Regions from separate parts of the Streptomyces sp. NPDC059895 genome, predicted to be linked through region 2. Evidence: predicted binding sites of a transcription regulator. Region 2 holds the regulator's gene; the other holds the start of a gene.
What was found. The regulator HspR, encoded in region 2, represses chaperone genes until heat shock. The targets are predictions, from matches to a motif close to TTGAGNNNNNNNNNCTCAA.
Positions count from the first base shown of each region.

Region 1: the regulator HspR is predicted to act here: its motif matches at 5,832-5,850, upstream of lon (endopeptidase La).

Region 1 covers NZ_JBHWKO010000018.1:1,767-10,303, reverse strand. The annotation lists gene ACFV9M_RS21405 (nitrate- and nitrite sensing domain-containing protein) at 1-1,313, opposite strand, end outside; gene ACFV9M_RS21400 (hypothetical protein) at 1,682-2,467, shown strand; gene ACFV9M_RS21395 (MarR family winged helix-turn-helix transcriptional regulator) at 2,656-3,153, opposite strand; gene lon (endopeptidase La) at 3,386-5,809, opposite strand; gene ACFV9M_RS21385 (GNAT family N-acetyltransferase) at 5,983-6,687, shown strand; gene ACFV9M_RS21380 (spermidine synthase) at 6,985-7,683, shown strand; gene ACFV9M_RS21375 (response regulator transcription factor) at 7,809-8,537, shown strand, end outside.
Region 2 covers NZ_JBHWKO010000006.1:131,257-139,793, reverse strand. The annotation lists gene ACFV9M_RS09630 (helix-turn-helix domain-containing protein) at 1-302, shown strand, start outside; gene ACFV9M_RS09625 (DUF397 domain-containing protein) at 312-512, shown strand; gene ACFV9M_RS09620 (hypothetical protein) at 571-1,215, shown strand; gene ACFV9M_RS09615 (fibronectin type III domain-containing protein) at 1,345-3,060, shown strand; gene ACFV9M_RS09610 (Uma2 family endonuclease) at 3,083-3,742, opposite strand; gene ACFV9M_RS09605 (heat shock protein transcriptional repressor HspR) at 3,951-4,397, opposite strand; gene dnaJ (molecular chaperone DnaJ) at 4,403-5,578, opposite strand; gene grpE (nucleotide exchange factor GrpE) at 5,612-6,265, opposite strand; gene dnaK (molecular chaperone DnaK) at 6,262-8,112, opposite strand; gene ACFV9M_RS09585 (MraY family glycosyltransferase) at 8,244-8,537, opposite strand, start outside.

The sequences.
Region 1 (8,537 bases), on a different contig from region 2:
AGGTGCTTGCGGTCGGACTCCAGGGTGGTGACGCGCTCGTGGAGGGCCACGGCGTGCTCGTGCAGGGCGTTGACGGAGCGGACGACCTGGGCGAACTCGTCGTTGCGGCCGGTGAACCGCAGTGGCTCCTCGGCCGCCGGGTTCTCCGCCTCGGCCAGCCGCTTCGAACCGAGGCGCAGCACGGCCAGCGGGCGGGTGAGGCTGCGGGCCATGGCGGTGGCGACGCCTATGGCGACCAGTATCAGGACGCCGAGCAGGGCGATGCGGATCTCCAGCGCGGTGACGTCGTCGTCGCGCAGCTGGGCGAGGTCCTTGGTCCGGCGGTCGTAGAGGGAGGACTCGGCGCCGCGCATCAGGTCGACCCGGGCGGAGAGCGCGGCGTCCAGCTTCTTGACGCTGGTGTCGAGCTCGTCGTCGCCGAGTTCCGGCTGGTCGGTGAGGGCCGCCAGGTACTTCTCGGCGGCCTCCACGTCACCGCCGGTGACGGTGGAGTCGTAGGCGTCGACGGCCTGCTGCGGGGCGTTCTCCCGGAAGGCGGTCAGGGCCGCGTCGGAGCGCAGTCGGGCCTGCTGGGCGGCGGCCGTGAGGGCGTCCCGCCGCTTGGCGTCGCCGTCGGAGGAGACCGTCTCGGTGGACGACAGGCCGGTGACGGGGTCGTAGACGCTCTCGGTGGACGTCGGCACGTTCAGCGCGGCGAGCAGCAGTCCGCGGGCCGCGTCGGCCTGCTGGACGGCGGTGTCGAGGTCGGCGAGGGCGTGGGCGCCGGAGCCCGCGCGGGGCGGCATCTGCTCCGCGAGCCGCTCGGCGAGGCCGTGCAGCGCGGTGATGGCGGCGGAGTACGCCTGGTGTGCCTCGAGCGCCGTGCTCTTGCCGGTGAGGGCCGTCTGCCGGACGGAGGCGAGGCCGTCGAGCTCCTCGCGGAGCCCGGCGGGCGTGTCGGTGTCGGCGGTCAGCTCCCGCACCTGCCGGTCCACGCGGGTGCTGCTCTGCGTCGAGGGCGCCGAGGACTTGGTGCGCCCGGCCGCGACGTAGGCGGTGACCTCGTCCCGCTCGTCGGCGATCGACTGCGCGAGGACCAGCGCGTCCTGGGTCCGCTCGGCGAGGGTCACCAGGTCCTGCGCGTCCTTCAACTGCCCGGAGGCGTCGAGGACGGAGGGTGCTCCGGCGCCCGCGATGGCGGCGGCCACCACGGCCACCGCGACGATCAGCCGGTTGCGTACGTGGGTCGGGCGGCCCTTGCCGACAGGGGTGCGCTCCGCGCCCCCCTCGGAGGCCGTCTTGCTGCCTGTGCGCCGAGGCCGCGTCTTCTGCACCGGTGCTCGCATTCCTGACTCGTGTTACCCATGGGCCGGATGACGCTCCGTCGACGGGTGCGTACGTCCGGTACGGTCCCCGACCCTCCCAGTGCCGGTGGGCAGGGGTCGCGCATCGACTGCCCCGCCACCCGAAGGAGTGAACATCGGAGGGGAGTTGAGGGGCAAGTTCCTCCGGCGCGTGCGAGGCCCTTGCGCGGGGCGCCGGTTGGACGTGGACGGCGGGCTTTGGCAATATTCGCCGCCACGCCTTCCCGGAGTGCGTTATTCCCTCCCAAAACAGGCGCCTGACCTGCGACGGTGCGCCCGCCCGGGGAGTGTTGGCCGCCTTTCGCGAAGGGTGTGAAGGGGTCGTGCAGACTGGCGGTATGCGTACGGAACTTGTGTCGGAGCCCGGCGATCGGGCCTACCCCAACGAGGACTTCGCGAGTGTCGGACTTCCCGCCTCCGGTCAGGGCGGTTCGCTCGTCCTGCTGGACGGCGTGACGCCGCCCCGGAGCGGCACGGGCTGTCTCCATTCGGTCCCCTGGTACACGGCACGCCTGGGCGGCGCCCTGACCGAACTGACCGTTTCACTCCCGGATGTTCCGCTGGCCGAGGCGCTCTCCCTCGCCCTGGCGCGTACCGCCGACGCCCACGCCGTCACCTGTGACCTTTCTCACCCGCGCACGCCCCAGGCGACGGTGGTTCTCGCCCGCTGGTCCCCGGATTCGGTGGAGTACCTGGTCCTGTCCGACTCGGCCCTCCTGCTGGCCTCCCCCGACGGCACGGTCACCCCCGTCCTGGACGACCGCCTGACGCTCGTCCCGCCGGCGCTGCTGGCGAGCGCGGAGATCTGCGACACGCGGGTCCGCAACAAGGAGGGCGGCTTCTTCACCGCCGCCGCGGACCCGGCGGTGGCGGCCCGCGCGGTCACCGGCGCCGTCCCGCGCTCCGGGGTGGCCGCCCTGGCGGCCCTCACGGACGGGGTGACGCGCTGGGTGGACACGTTCCGGGAGGGCGACTGGGCAGACCTGTTCGCCTACGTCCGCAAGGACGGTCCGCGCGCGCTGGTCGAGCGGGTGCGGGAGCTGGAGCGGGCGGACACCGAACGGGAGTTCCTGGGCCGCGTCAAGCGGCACGACGACGCGACGGCGGTCTTCGTGGAGCTGTGAGGTGTGGCCGGGGCCTGGGCCGCGCGCTGGTTCGGGCGGGCTCGGGCCACACCGGGGGGCGGGCCTGCTCAGCCGGACACCGGTTCAAGCCTGCTCAGCCGGACACCGGTTCAAGCCTGCTCAGCCGGACACCGGTTCAAGCCTGCTCAGCCGGACACCGGTTCAAGCCTGCTCAGCCGGACGCCGGTTCAGGCCTGCTTGGCCATGCCCTGGTTCAGCTCGTGGAGCAGGCGCGCCAGCTCCGCCACCTCCCCGCGGTCCCAGTGGGCGAGCTGGCTGACGTACCGCGCGCGGCGGGCCTCGCGGACCCGGCCGACCCGGGTGCGGCCCTCCTCGGTCAGGTCGACCAGCCAGGCGCGCCCGTCCGCCGGGTCCGGTGCGCGGGCGATCAGGCCGAGCTGTTCCAGCGCGCGCAGCTGGCGGGACATGGTGGCCTTGCCGACGCCGATGTAGGCGGCGAGTTCGGTCGCCCGCTGCCGGCCGCACTCCTCCAGCCGGACGAGCAGGCCGTACGCCGCGGACTCCAGGTCCGGGTGGACCTCGCGGGCCATCTCGCCCTGGTTGGCGCGGGCGCGGCGCAGCAGCACCGTCAGCTCCCGCTCCAGGGACAGGAACTCCTGGTCCACACCTCTTCGCGACACCTCGGATGCGCCCCCGCGTCCGTCGCCGTTTCCGTCCTCGTGCACGTCAGCGCTCCTGATCCGGTTCCGTGCCGATTCTACGTGCGTAGCCGCGCGCCGGGCCGTGGGCCGTGGGTCGTGGGCCGTGGCATGCCCCTGCCGGGCGGGGCGGCGTCGTCGCCGCCATCGCCGCCGCCATCGCCCCTGTGATCCCGTGGCCCGGTGACACCGTGACCCCGTGCGGGCGAAGGCCCGGACCCCTCACGGGACCCGGGCCTTCCTTCTCCGGACGCGTCCGTCACGCCGCGACCGGAACCTCCGGCGTCACTCCGCTCGTCGCGGGGGCCAGCGCCAGCTCCAGGACCTGGCGGACGTCGGTGACGGCGTGGACGTCCAGCTTGTCCAGGACCTCCGCCGGGACGTCGTCCAGGTCGGGTTCGTTGCGCTTGGGGATGATCACGGTGGTCACCCCGGCGCGGTGCGCGGCGAGCAGCTTCTGCTTCACGCCGCCGATCGGGAGGACCCGGCCGGTCAGCGAGACCTCGCCGGTCATCGCCACGTCCGTACGGACCAGCCGCCCGGACAGCAGGGACGCGAGGGCCGTCGTCATCGTGATGCCCGCGCTCGGGCCGTCCTTGGGGACCGCGCCCGCCGGGAAGTGGATGTGCACGCCCCGGTCCTTCAGGTCGGCGACCGGCAGTTCGAGCTCGGCGCCGTGGCTGCGCAGGAAGCTCAGCGCGATCTGCGCCGACTCCTTCATCACGTCGCCCAGCTGACCGGTCAGGGTCAGGCCCGCCGCACCCGTCTCCGGGTCGGCCAGCGACGCCTCGACGTACAGCACGTCGCCGCCCGCGCCCGTGACCGCGAGGCCCGTCGCCACGCCGGGCACCGCGGTGCGCCGCTCGGCCGGGTCCTGGGCGGACTCGGGCACGTGGTGCGGCCGGCCGATCAGTCCGCGCAGGTCCGCCTCGGTGACGGTGAACGGCAGCTTCCGCCGGCCCAGTTCGTGCTGCGCGGCGATCTTGCGCAGCAGCCGGGCGACGGACCGCTCCAGGGTGCGCACGCCGGCCTCGCGCGTGTACTCGCCGGCCAGCTTGCGCAGGGCGCTCTCGTCGAGGGTCACCTCGTCCTTGTCCAGGCCCGCCCGCTCCAGCTGGCGCGGGAGCAGGTGGTCACGGGCGATGACGACCTTCTCGTCCTCGGTGTAGCCGTCGAGGCGGACCAGCTCCATGCGGTCGAGCAGGGCCTCGGGGATGGCCTCCAGGACGTTGGCGGTGGCGAGGAAGACGACGTCCGACAGGTCGAGCTCGACCTCCAGGTAGTGGTCGCGGAAGGTGTGGTTCTGCGCCGGGTCCAGGACCTCCAGCAGGGCCGCCGCCGGGTCGCCGCGGAAGTCGGATCCGACCTTGTCGATCTCGTCGAGCAGGACGACCGGGTTCATCGAACCGGCCTCCTTGATCGCGCGGACGATCCGTCCGGGCAGCGCACCGACATAGGTGCGCCGGTGACCGCGGATCTCCGCCTCGTCCCGGACACCGCCGAGGGCGACGCGGACGAAGGCGCGGCCCATGGCGTGCGCGACCGACTCGCCCAGCGAGGTCTTGCCGACTCCGGGCGGGCCGACCAGGGCCAGAACGGCCCCTCCGCGCCGACCGCCGACCACACCCAGGCCCCGGTCGCTGCGGCGCTTGCGCACCGCCAGGTACTCGGTGATCCGCTCCTTCACGTCCTCCAGGCCCGCGTGCTCGGCGTCGAGGACCGCCTTGGCGCCCTGGATGTCGTAGGCGTCCTCGGTCCGTTCGTTCCAGGGCAGTTCGAGGACGGTGTCGAGCCAGGTGCGGATCCAGGAGCCCTCGGGCGACTGGTCGCTCGCCCGCTCCAGCTTGTCGACCTCCTTGAGGGCGGCCTCGCGGACCTTCTCCGGCAGGTCGGCGGCCTCGACGCGGGCGCGGTAGTCGTCGGACTCCTCGCCCTCGCTCTCGCCGTTGAGCTCGCGCAGTTCCTTGCGGACGGCCTCCAGCTGACGGCGCAGCAGGAACTCGCGCTGCTGCTTGTCGACGCCCTCCTGGACGTCCTTGGCGATGGTCTCGGCGACGTCCTGCTCGGCGAGGTGGTCGCGCAGTTGCTGGGTGGCGAGCTTCAGACGGGCCACCGGGTCGGCCGTCTCCAGGAGCTCGACCTTCTGCTCCGTGGTCAGGAAGGGCGAGTAGCCGGAGTTGTCGGCGAGCGCGGAGACGTCGTCGATGGCCTGGACGCGGTCGACGACCTGCCAGGCGCCGCGCTTGCGCAGCCAGGCGGTGGCCAGCGCCTTGTACTCCTTGACCAGTTCGGCGACCTGGCCGGGCAGGGGCTCGGGCACCTTCTCGTCGAGCCGGGTGCCCTCGACCCACAGGGCCGCGCCGGGGCCGGTGGTGCCGGCGCCGATCCGGACGCGGCCTCGGCCGCGGATCAGCGCGCCCGGGTCGCCGTCGGCCAGCCGGCCGACCTGCTCGACCGTGCCGAGCACGCCGGTGCTCGCGTAGGTGCCGTCGATGCGCGGCACCAGGAGCACCCTGGGCTTGCCGGGCTCCGAGCGGGCGGCGGCCTGGGCCGCTTCCACCGCGGCGCGCACATCTGCGTCGTTGAGGTCCAGCGGAACCACCATCCCGGGCAGCACGACCTCGTCGTCGAGCGGCAGCACGGGCAGGGTGAGCGGTGTGAACGCTGCGGACTCAGCAGCCATGATCTCCCCTTAGGCAGTCAAGTTGAGTTATGCCGACTCAATGCATGGGGGACCTCGAATGTTCCCGGACGGTCGTTCGCTGTGAGCGATCACGACTGCCGGGGCCGGCGCGGGGCACCGTACAGTCGTCGGCGTAAGTGGTGGATGCGGGCACTGGCCATTACGGAGGTCGTGTGAACGGGATCGTGCGGGCCTGGGTGGACGGGTGGGCCGTGTCGCGCGGAGCCTGTCCGCCCGTGCGGGAATCCTGGGGGTTCACCATCCACGTGGGGCAGGCGGCGCACGTGTCGCGGCACGTCCTCGCCCGGCTCGGGGACGACGTCGAGGAAGGCGTGGTCCGCAAGGTCGCGGACGGGGTGACCGGGGCCGGGGTGTGGCTCAAGGTCTTCCAGGACCCGGCGGTGACCGCGGGGTGGCTGGGCTCCGACTGGTGGGTGGACCCGGACCCGGGGTGGCTGATGACGCTGCCGCTGCGCACGGCGACGGAAGGGGAACCGAGGTCGGGACCGGCGGAGGCGGGGGCGGGGCCGGGCGGGGCGCCCGACGGTTACCGACTGCGCGCGTGGACACGCGGCGGCGTCACGCGCGTGATGGTCGCCGCGCCCGACGGCTCCTTCGCCGCGCGGGGCCAGGTGGCCCCGACCGGCGCGACCGCCGTCGTCGACCATGTCGAGACCGCGCCCGGACACCGCCGCCGCGGCCTGGGCAGCGTCGTCATGCGGACGCTGACGGCCGCCGCGGCGGCCGAGGGCGCGGAGACCGGCGTCCTGGTGGGGACGCCGGCGGGGCGTGCCCTGTACGAGTCGCTGGGCTGGACTGTGGTGGCACCGCTGACGAGCGCGAAGTTCCTGGGCGCGGGCGGGGGCGGCGACTCGTGACCCGGACCGCGACCACAACAGGCACCACAACCGCAACCGGCACCGCGACCGGCACCACGACCGGCACCGCGACCACAACAGGCACCACAACCGCAACCGGCACCGCGACCGGCACCACGACCGGCACCGCGACCGCAACCGGCACCACGAACGCAACCGGCACCACGACCGGCACCACGACCGCAACCGGCACCGCCCCGCCCCGCCCACCGCCCCGCCCCGCCCCGCCCCGGCCCGGCCCGGCCCGGCCCCGGGAAATTCCCCGCCCTCCCCCGCCTCCGGTGCCAGGATGGGCCGATGCCCCTCTCCCGCGACATGTCCCCCCAACCCGGCGGCCGGCCCGAAGTCCTGGACCGTCGTGAGGGTCCGTACGGCGAGGTCGTGCTGCGCCGGCACGGGGAGTTGCTGCAGATCATCGCCAACGGCTGCTTCCTGATGGACACCTCCGACGGCCGCTCGGAGCGGCTGCTCGTCGACGCCGCCCTGACCGCGCTGGACGGGCGCCCCGCGCCCGACGTGCTGATCGGCGGCCTGGGCGTCGGGTTCTCGCTCGCGCACGCCGCCGCCGACCCCCGCTGGGGGCGCGTCACGGTCGTGGAGCGGGAACGCTCCGTCATCGACTGGCATCTCGCCGGCCCGCTCGCCGCGATCTCCCGCGCCGCCCTCGCCGATCCGCGCACGACGATCGTCGAAGCTGATCTGCTCGACTACGTCAATGAGACTTCCGCCACGTTCGACGCACTCTGCCTCGACGTCGACAACGGGCCCGACTGGACCGTCACGGAAGGCAACGGCGGGCTCTACTCGGAGGCCGGACTCGCGGGCTGCGCAAGGGTGTTGAGGGCCGGCGGGGTACTGGCCGTGTGGTCCGCGCAGCCGTCGCCTGAATTCGAAGGAACCTTGAGAAATGCCGGGTTCCAGCGGGTGCGTACCGAAGAGATCCCGGTTGCCCGAGGAGTGCCGGACGTCGTGCACCTCGCCGTCGTACCCGGATAGCAAAGGCGCGGTGACTCCCCGTACGCTGCTGCCCTGACGTCGATCATTGAGGCGTCAACCGCAGTCATGCGCAATCAAGGGATCACCCCACATGGTCCCGGAAAAGCACACCTCAGGGGCGGGCGATGGAGCAGACACACACCTCGCACAACGGCACGACGGCGACCCCGGGCGCACAGCGCCGCGTTCTGGTGGTCGAGGACGACCCGACGATCGTCGACGCCATCGCGGCCCGTCTGCGCGCCGAGGGATTCCTCGTGCAAACGGCGGGGGACGGCCCGGCGGCCGTCGACACGGCGGAGGCCTGGCAGCCCGATCTGCTGATCCTCGACATCATGCTGCCCGGCTTCGACGGCCTGGAGGTCTGCCGTCGCGTGCAGGCCGCCCGCCCGGTCCCGGTGCTGATGCTCACCGCGCGCGACGACGAGACCGACATGCTGGTCGGGCTCGGCGTGGGCGCCGACGACTACATGACCAAGCCGTTCTCGATGCGGGAGCTCGCGGCGCGCGTGCACGTGCTGCTGCGCCGCGTGGAGCGCGCGGCGCTCGCGGCGGCCACGCCACGCTCCGGCATCCTGCGCCTCGGCGAGCTGGAGATCGACCACGCCCAGCGCCGGGTGCGGGTGCGCAGCGAGGACGTGCACCTCACGCCCACCGAGTTCGACCTGCTGGTCTGCCTGGCGAACACCCCGCGCGCGGTGCTCTCGCGTGAGCAGCTGCTGGCGGAGGTGTGGGACTGGGCGGACGCCTCCGGCACCCGGACCGTCGACAGCCACATCAAGGCACTGCGCCGGAAGATCGGCGCCGAGCGGATCCGCACGGTGCACGGCGTCGGGTACGCGCTGGAGACGCCG
Region 2 (8,537 bases):
AGCTGGCCCGCCTGCCCCATGTGACCATCCAGATCTATCCGTTCAGCGCGCAGGCCTACGCGGCTCTCAGCGGGAACTTCGTCCATGCCGTCCCCGCCACCGCACGGCTCGGCACCGTGGTCCTCGACCGGGCGACCGGCTCCGACTACCTGCGCGAGCCCGCTCAACTGCACCAGTACGGCACGCTCTTCGACCGCCTCACGGAGAACGCCCTTCACCCCGTCGACGTATCGTTGGCCCCCGAAGCACACTCGGTGAAGGACTCGCTGGCCCTGATCCAGCACCTGCTTTACACGCTCTAGGAGGCCCGCATGCCCGAACTGCACTGGCAGAAGTCGACGTTCAGCGGGGGGCCCGAGAGCAACTGTGTCTATGTGGCCCCCACCGCCGACGGCGGCATCCGCCTCCGCGAGAGCGACGCCCCGGACACCGTCCTGGCCACCACCCCCACCCCCCTCGCCGCCCTCCTCCAGCACCTCCGCCAGCCCCCGTACAACCTTGCACCCTCCTGAACAACGATCCGGGGGACGCGCCGGGATGCCCGTGTACGGTCAAGGCGATCATCACGCGTTGAACGGGGACACCATGGGCATCAGGCGGGTACTCACGGTCGGCATCACACTGGTCGCGTTGACGGCGGTGACGGGATGCGAGGACGACGACAGCGCCGCCGCCGACACCACAGGGGCGACCACCGCGCCGAGCTGGGCCCGTACGACGGAGCCGGCCACCGGCAGCGTGTCGGGCGCCGGCACCACCGAGCAGGGTTTCGACGGCGCGCTCCCCGAGGCGACGGACACCACCGCCCTCGCGCGGTACGTCGACCTGTACACCTCGTGCAAGGAGGTCGAGACGGGCGACGCCTACGATGCCGGGCACGACGGATCGGCCACCGCCTGGGGCACGGAGGAGGCGGCGGACCCCGCCTGGGGGATCACGGATCGCGCCGTGTGCAAGGACTTCACCTACCCCATAGCCCTGCTGACCGTGTCGGACATGAAGAAGTTCGAGACCCAGGCCAAGGCCAGCGGCGACGAGTTCGCCGTCGGGGAGAACATCGTGGTCGTCCCGGTCGGCGACGACCAGGTCGAGGCCCTGTCGCACTCCGAACTCGCCTTCTTCACCTGCGACGAGGACTTCGCCCCGCCGAGCGACTACCGGACGGAGTCGGCCCTCGTCGACGGCTGCGTGCTGAGCGACTACTGGGAGTCCTGAGCCCACCCGCCCCCCTCCCCGCCCCCCTCCAGCACCTCAGGCAGCCGCCGTACAACCTTGCACCCTCCTGAACAGTCCGTCCCGGCGACGGCCGATGACCGCCGTCGCCGAAACGGACCGAAGGACTGCATGAACCGAGCAAGACGCACGACCGCCGCCGCTGCCACGGTCGTGCTCGTCACCGCGGGCGGCCTGCTCGCCGTCACCACCGCGCCCGCCTCCGCCGCCACGACCTGCACCGCGCCCGTCTACCAGCGGCAGATCTTCGCCAACACCACGTTCTCCGGTACGCCGAAGCAGACCGGCTGCGACGCCGCGATCAGCGAGAACTGGGGCGCCAAGGCACCGGCCTCCGGCCTGCCGTCGAACAACTTCGGCGTCCGCTGGACGGTCACCCGCGACTTCGGCTCCGGCGGGCCCTTCGCCTTCACCGCCTCCGTCCAGGACGGTCTCCGCGTCTACGTCGACGGTGTCCGCAAGGTCGACATCTGGAAGAACGGGTCGACGACGGTGAAGAAGACCGTCAACCTCACCCTCTCCGCCGGAAAGCACACCCTCCGCGTCGACTACGTGAACTGGACGGGCAACGCCAACGTCGCCTTCACGTACGCGCCCCGCACCACCGCCACCGTCGACAAGGTCAAGCCGCTGACCCCGACGGGCCTCGCCACCGCCTACGACACCACGACCGGCCGGGCGAAGCTGACCTGGGCGGCGAACAAGGAGATGGACCTCGCGGGGTACCGGATCTACCGGCGGCCCGCCGAGAGCACGGCCTGGACCAGGCTGGCAGCCACCACCTCCACCACGTACACCGACACCACCCTCCCGGTGACCGGCGCGGCCTACGCCTATGAGCTGCGCGCCTACGACAAGGCGGGCAACGAGTCTGCGGGCACGGCGGACAGGACCGTCACGACCGCGGACCGGACCGCCCCGGGCGTGCCCGCCGGGCTGTACGTCAACAGCGAGTCCGGGGGCCTGCGGATCAACTGGAGTCAGGTCACGGGAGCGGCGTCGTACGGCGTGTACCGGGCGGCGAGCGCCGACGGCACGTACACCCGGATCGGCACCGGCACGGACCAGGCCTCGTACCTGGACACCACCGCCGCCGAGGACGCCACGTACTACTACCGCGTCACCGCGCTGGACACGGCGGGCAACGAGTCCGCGCGGTCCACCGCCGTGAGCGGCAAGCGCCGGGACCTCACGCCCCCGTCCGCCGTCACCGGGGTGACCGTCACCCCGACCGAGTACGGCTTCCAGGTGACCTGGGACGCCAACCCGACCGCGGACCTGGCGAGTTACACGGTCCGCCGTGGCGAGCTCCTGGGCGACGAGGGTGACGAGCGGGTGTGCTCCCTCTCCGCGGGCTACTCCGTAGCGGCCGGCACCACCTCGTACGCGTACACCGTCCTTCCCGACGGTGAGGAGTCCTGCTTCATCGTGGACGCCGTCGACGACGCCGGGAACTCCGCGTTCCGGTGGACCGGCGAGGCGCAGATCGTGACCGCGACCGAGCTGGACATGACACCGAGCGTCCCGACTCCCGACGGCTCGCCCCTGGAGCTGTCCGTGGTGTGGCCGGGCTGGGACGGCGAGGTCTGGCTGGACTGGACCGGCCTCGACGCCTCCTCCCCCGAGGCGGCGGGCGGCTACCGCGTCTACCGCTGGAACCCGGAGACCTCCACGTACGACAAGCTCGCCGACGTCGCCAACGGCGAACTCGCCTATGAGGACCTGACCGCGCGGACCGGAACCACCCACTACTACTGGGTGACCGCGGTCGCCGCCGACGGCACCGAGTCCCTGCCGGCCGGAGGCGCGGCGGTCACCGCGCCGTAGCGCGCACCGCCCGTCATCCGCCTCAGCCCCGCTTCGGGCCCGTGATCGCCTCACCGATCACGAAGCCCTTGGCGGGGCCTTCGGGCACGGTGACCTCGGTGCCGTAGGGAACGCGGTGGACGTCCTCCCAGTCCGCCTCGTCGGGGCGGGGCCCGGTGAACAGGGTGACGGCGCCCTGGCCGTCGCAGTCGTCGACGAGGACGTACACGGGGATGCCGGCACGGGCGTACTCACGGCGCTTCCTCACCCGGTCCCGTTCGAGGCTGCGCTTGCCGGGCGAGGTGACTTCGAAGACAGCCCGCACTCCGGCGGCGGTGAGGCCGAGACCGTCATCGGTCACGTAACGCTCCGGGTCCCGCGCGACGACGAACAGATCCGGCACCCACGCCGAGCCTTCGTGGATGACGTTCGTGTCGTTGCGGACGGCGAAATCCCCGCCCCGCGAGTGATCTCCCAGGGCTTCCTTCAGCAGGAAGATGATCCGACTGTGCGAGTAGCGGCCGGTGGGCGACACCTCGATGGCTCCCTCGATGATCTCAGCGCGGTAGCCCTCGGGGAGTTCCATGGCCTTCCATGCCTGCCACAGGACCTCGTCCAGATCGGAGCCGTTCTCCGGCAGAGGCACGGACGTGGTCCTGGTCTCGGGCATGGTGTCGGGCCTCTCGTGCGCAAGAGCGGTCATGGCGGCATCACCTCCTCAAGTGTGGGCCGGGGGTGCACGCGGCACAAGCAACGCGATCACCGTAGGGACGGCCGTGCCTCCGACCGGCCCACCTGCCACCTGTTCACCCGTTCGAGCGAGAGGGGAACGGTTTCGTCCTCGCGCGATGAGCGCGAAGGGGCCCGGAGGTTCGTCCTCCGGGCCCCTTCACACGGGTCGACGCGTCGCGTCAGTCCTTGGCCTTCTTCGGCCGCCACACCACCAGCGCGCTGGTCTGCTGCACCTCCTGGTACGGCACCAGGTCGCGCCGGTAGGAGGCGTGGACCGCCGCCTCCCGCTGCTGCATGGCCGCCGCGGCGCCGTCCAGCGCGGACTGGAGCTCGGCCACCCGGGACTGGAGGGCGGCGACCTGGTTCTCCAGTTCGATGATCCGCTTGATGCCGGCCAGGTTGATGCCCTCGTCCTGCGACAACTGCTGCACGGTACGCAGCAGTTCGATGTCGCGGGCCGAGTAGCGGCGGCCCCGCCCGGCCGTGCGGTCCGGGGAGACCAGGCCGAGGCGGTCGTACTGGCGCAGTGTCTGCGGGTGAAGGCCGGAGAGCTGGGCCGCCACCGAGATGACGTAGACCGGGGTCTCCTCGGTCAGTTCATACGGGTTACGCCGACGGCCGTCCATCACTCTCAAGCTCCCTTCGCGGCCTCGAACAGCTCCGCCCGCGGGTCCTCACCCGCGGTGGCCTCGCGATACGCCTCCAGTGCGTCACGAGCCTTCCCCGACAGGTCCTGCGGAACACTCACCTCGACGGTGACCAGCAGGTCGCCGCGGGTTCCGTCCTTGCGGACCGCGCCCTTGCCCCGCGCGCGCATGGTGCGCCCGTTGGGCGTGCCGGGCGGCAGCTTCAGCGTCAGGGCCGGGCCGCCGAGCGTGGGCACCCTGACCTCGCCGCCCAGGGCCGCCTCCGCGAAGGTGACGGGCACGGTGACGGTGAGGTGGTCGTCCTTGCGGCCGAAGACCGGGTGCGGGTCGACGTGGACGACGACGTACAGGTCGCCGGCCGGGCCGCCGCGCTCGCCGGGGGCGCCCTTGCCGCGCAGCCGGATCCGCTGCCCGTCGGTGACGCCCGCGGGGATGCGGACCTGCATGGTGCGGGAGGACTTGGCCCGCCCGCTGCCGCTGCACTCCGCGCAGGGGTGCTCGGCGATCAGGCCGCGCCCCTTGCAGTCGGGGCAGGGGTCGGTGAGGGAGAAACCCCCGCCCGAGCCGCGCGCCACCTGCCCGGTGCCGACGCAGGTCGGGCACACGCGGGGGGTGCCGTTCTTGTCGCCGGTGCCGGAGCAGGCCTTGCACGGTGACTGGGAGGTCATGCGCAGCGGAACCGTCGCGCCCTCGATCGCCTCGGTGAAGCTGAGGGTGACCTCGGTGTCGATGTCCTGGCCGCGCCGGGGCTGGGTGCGGGCACCCGTGGCGCCGCCGCGGTTGAACAGGCCCCCGAAGACGTCACCGATCCCGCCGCCGAAGCCGCCGGCGCTCCCGCCGCCCTGCGCACCTCCGAAGAGGTCGCCCAGGTCGAAGTTGAAGGAGCCGCCGCCCGCGCCCGGGCCGGGGCGGAAGCCGCCGCTGCCGAAGAGGGCGCGTGCCTCGTCGTACTCCTTGCGCTTCTTGGGGTCGCCGAGGACGTCGTTCGCCTCGGAGATCTCCTTGAAGCGCTCCTCGGCCTTGACGTTTCCCTTGTTGGCGTCCGGGTGGTACTCGCGGGCGAGTTTCCGGTACGCCTTCTTGATCTCGGCCTCGGTGGCGTCCTTGGGGACGCCGAGGACCTTGTAGTAGTCCTTCTCGATGAAGTCCTTGGTGCTCATCCTCGACGTCCCTCCTCTCGCGTCGGTTCAAGCTCAGCCCTCGTCCGGGCCACCGCTCTCCTTGTCGTCGGCCGCCGTCTCGCTCTCCTCGGCCGGCTTGACCGTCTGGGCCCCCGGCTGGGGTTCGGCCACGGCCACCCGGGCGGGACGGATGGTGCGTTCGCCGATCCGGTACCCGGGCTGAAGGATCGCCACGCACGTCGTCTCGGTGACGTCCGGCGCGTAGCTGTGCATCAGGGCCTCGTGGATCGTCGGGTCGAAGGGCTCGCCCTCCTTGCCGAACTGCTGCAGGCCCATCTTCGCCGCGACGGTCTCCAGGGACTCGCCGACGGACTTGAAGCCGCCGACGAGTTCGCCGTGTTCCCGCGCGCGGCCGATGTCGTCGAGCACGGGCAGGAGCTCGGTCAGGAGGTTCGCGATGGCGATCTCCTTGACCGCGATCCGGTCGCGCTCGACCCGGCGGCGGTAGTTCTGGTACTCGGCCTGGAGCCGCTGGAGGTCCGCGGTGCGCTCGCCGAGCGCGGTGCGCACCTGGTCCAGCTGGGCCACCAGCCCGGCCGTCTGGTTCGCGTCCCCGGCCGGGGCCGCCCCCTCCTCGGAGGGAGCGGCCTTCGGCTCGGCGTCGTCGGAGGTGGCGCCGGAGGGGACGTCGGGCTTCTCCTCGAAGCCCGGGGTCTCCTCCGTCACGCGGCACCGTCCTTGCGCTCGTCGTCCACGATCTCGGCGTCCACGACGTCGTCGTCGGCGGCCTTGGCACCGCCGGCGGTGGCGCCCTCCGGGCCGCCCGCGGCCTGGCCGGCCTGGGCGTCGGCGTACAGGGCCTGGCCGAGCTTCTGCGACACGGCCGCGACCTTCTCGGTGGCGGTGCGGATCTCGGCGGTGTCCTCGCCCTTGAGCTTCTCCTTCAGCTCGGCGACCGCTTCCTCGACCTCGGTCTTGACCTCGCCGGGGACCTTGTCCTCGTTGTCCTTGAGGAACTTCTCGGTCTGGTAGACGAGCTGCTCGCCCTGGTTGCGGGCCTCGGCGGCCTCGCGGCGGCGGTGGTCCTCCTCCGCGTACTGCTCGGCCTCCTGGCGCATGCGGTCGACCTCGTCCTTCGGCAGCGAGGAGCCGCCGGTGACGGTCATCTTCTGCTCCTTGCCCGTGCCCAGGTCCTTCGCGGTCACGTGCATGATGCCGTTGGCGTCGATGTCGAAGGAGACCTCGATCTGCGGGACGCCGCGCGGCGCCGGCGGCAGACCGGTCAGCTCGAACATGCCGAGCTTCTTGTTGTACGCCGCGATCTCGCGCTCGCCCTGGTAGACCTGGATCTGCACCGACGGCTGGTTGTCCTCGGCCGTGGTGAAGATCTCGGACCGCTTGGTCGGGATCGTGGTGTTGCGCTCGATGAGCTTGGTCATGATGCCGCCCTTGGTCTCGATACCGAGGGACAGCGGGGTCACGTCGAGGAGCAGGACGTCCTTGACCTCACCCTTGAGGACACCGGCCTGGAGCGAGGCGCCGATGGCGACGACCTCGTCCGGGTTCACACCCTTGTTGGCCTCCTTGCCGCCGGTCAGCTCCTTGACGAGCTCGGCGACGGCGGGCATACGGGTGGAGCCGCCGACGAGGACGACGTGGTCGATCTCGTTGATGGAGACGCCGGCGTCCTTCATGACGTTGAAGAACGGGGTCTTGCAGCGCTCCAGCAGGTCCGCGGTCAGCTGCTGGAACTGGGCGCGGGTGAGCTTCTCGTCCAGGTGCAGCGGGCCCTCGGCGGACGCCGTGATGTAGGGCAGGTTGATCGAGGTCTCGGTGGACGAGGACAACTCGATCTTCGCCTTCTCGGCGGCCTCGCGCAGACGCTGGAGCGCCATCTTGTCCTTGGACAGGTCCACGCCGTGGCCGGACTGGAACTGCTTGACCAGGTAGTCGACGACGCGCTGGTCCCAGTCGTCACCACCGAGGTGGTTGTCACCGTTGGTGGCCTTCACCTCGACGACGCCGTCGCCGATCTCCAGGAGGGACACGTCGAAGGTGCCGCCACCGAGGTCGAAGACGAGGATCGTCTGGTCGTCCTTGTCGAGGCCGTAGGCGAGCGCGGCCGCGGTGGGCTCGTTGACGATGCGCAGGACGTTGAGACCGGCGATCTCACCGGCTTCCTTCGTCGCCTGGCGCTCGGAGTCGTTGAAGTACGCCGGGACGGTGATGACCGCGTCGGCCACCTTCTCGCCCAGGTACGCCTCGGCGTCGCGCTTCAGCTTCTGCAGGATGAAGGCGCTCATCTGCTGCGGGTTGAAGCTCTTGCCGTCGAGCTCGATCTTCCAGTCCGTGCCCATGTGACGCTTCACGGAGCGGATGGTCCGGTCCACGTTGGTGACCGCCTGGCGCTTGGCGACCTCGCCGACCAGCACCTCGCCGTTCTTGGCGAAGGCGACGACGGACGGCGTGGTCCTGGCACCCTCGGCGTTGGTGATGACGGTGGGCTCGCCGCCCTCCAGAACGCTGACGACGGAGTTAGTCGTGCCCAGGTCGATGCCGACCGCACGTGCCATGGTGATCTTCCTCCAGCTGACTTGAGTGGAACGGACTCAAGTGTGCACGATGCCCGGCGCCCGGTCAACAGACCTGAGTCGAACAGACTCAACTCTTATCCGTTCCTTACGCGCAACACCTCGCTGACCTGCTAAGACGCCGCACGGCGGAGTGCTCGCGCGGGTGATTCGGTCGACCGCCGAGGGGGCTGCACCGCGGGCACGGAGGGCTGCCGGGCACGGGCGCGGAGCCGCGCACCCCCTTCCCCCGGCCCCCGCCGCAGCGCCCCCTCACCCGGCCCCCGCCGCACCATGCCCTCGCCCGGCCCCCGCCGCACCACGCCCCCCTCACCCGACCCCCGCCGCGACACACCCTCGCCCGGCCGCCGCGCGGCACCGCCACCCTCGCCCGGCCGCCGCGTGGCACCGCCACCCTCGCCCGGCCG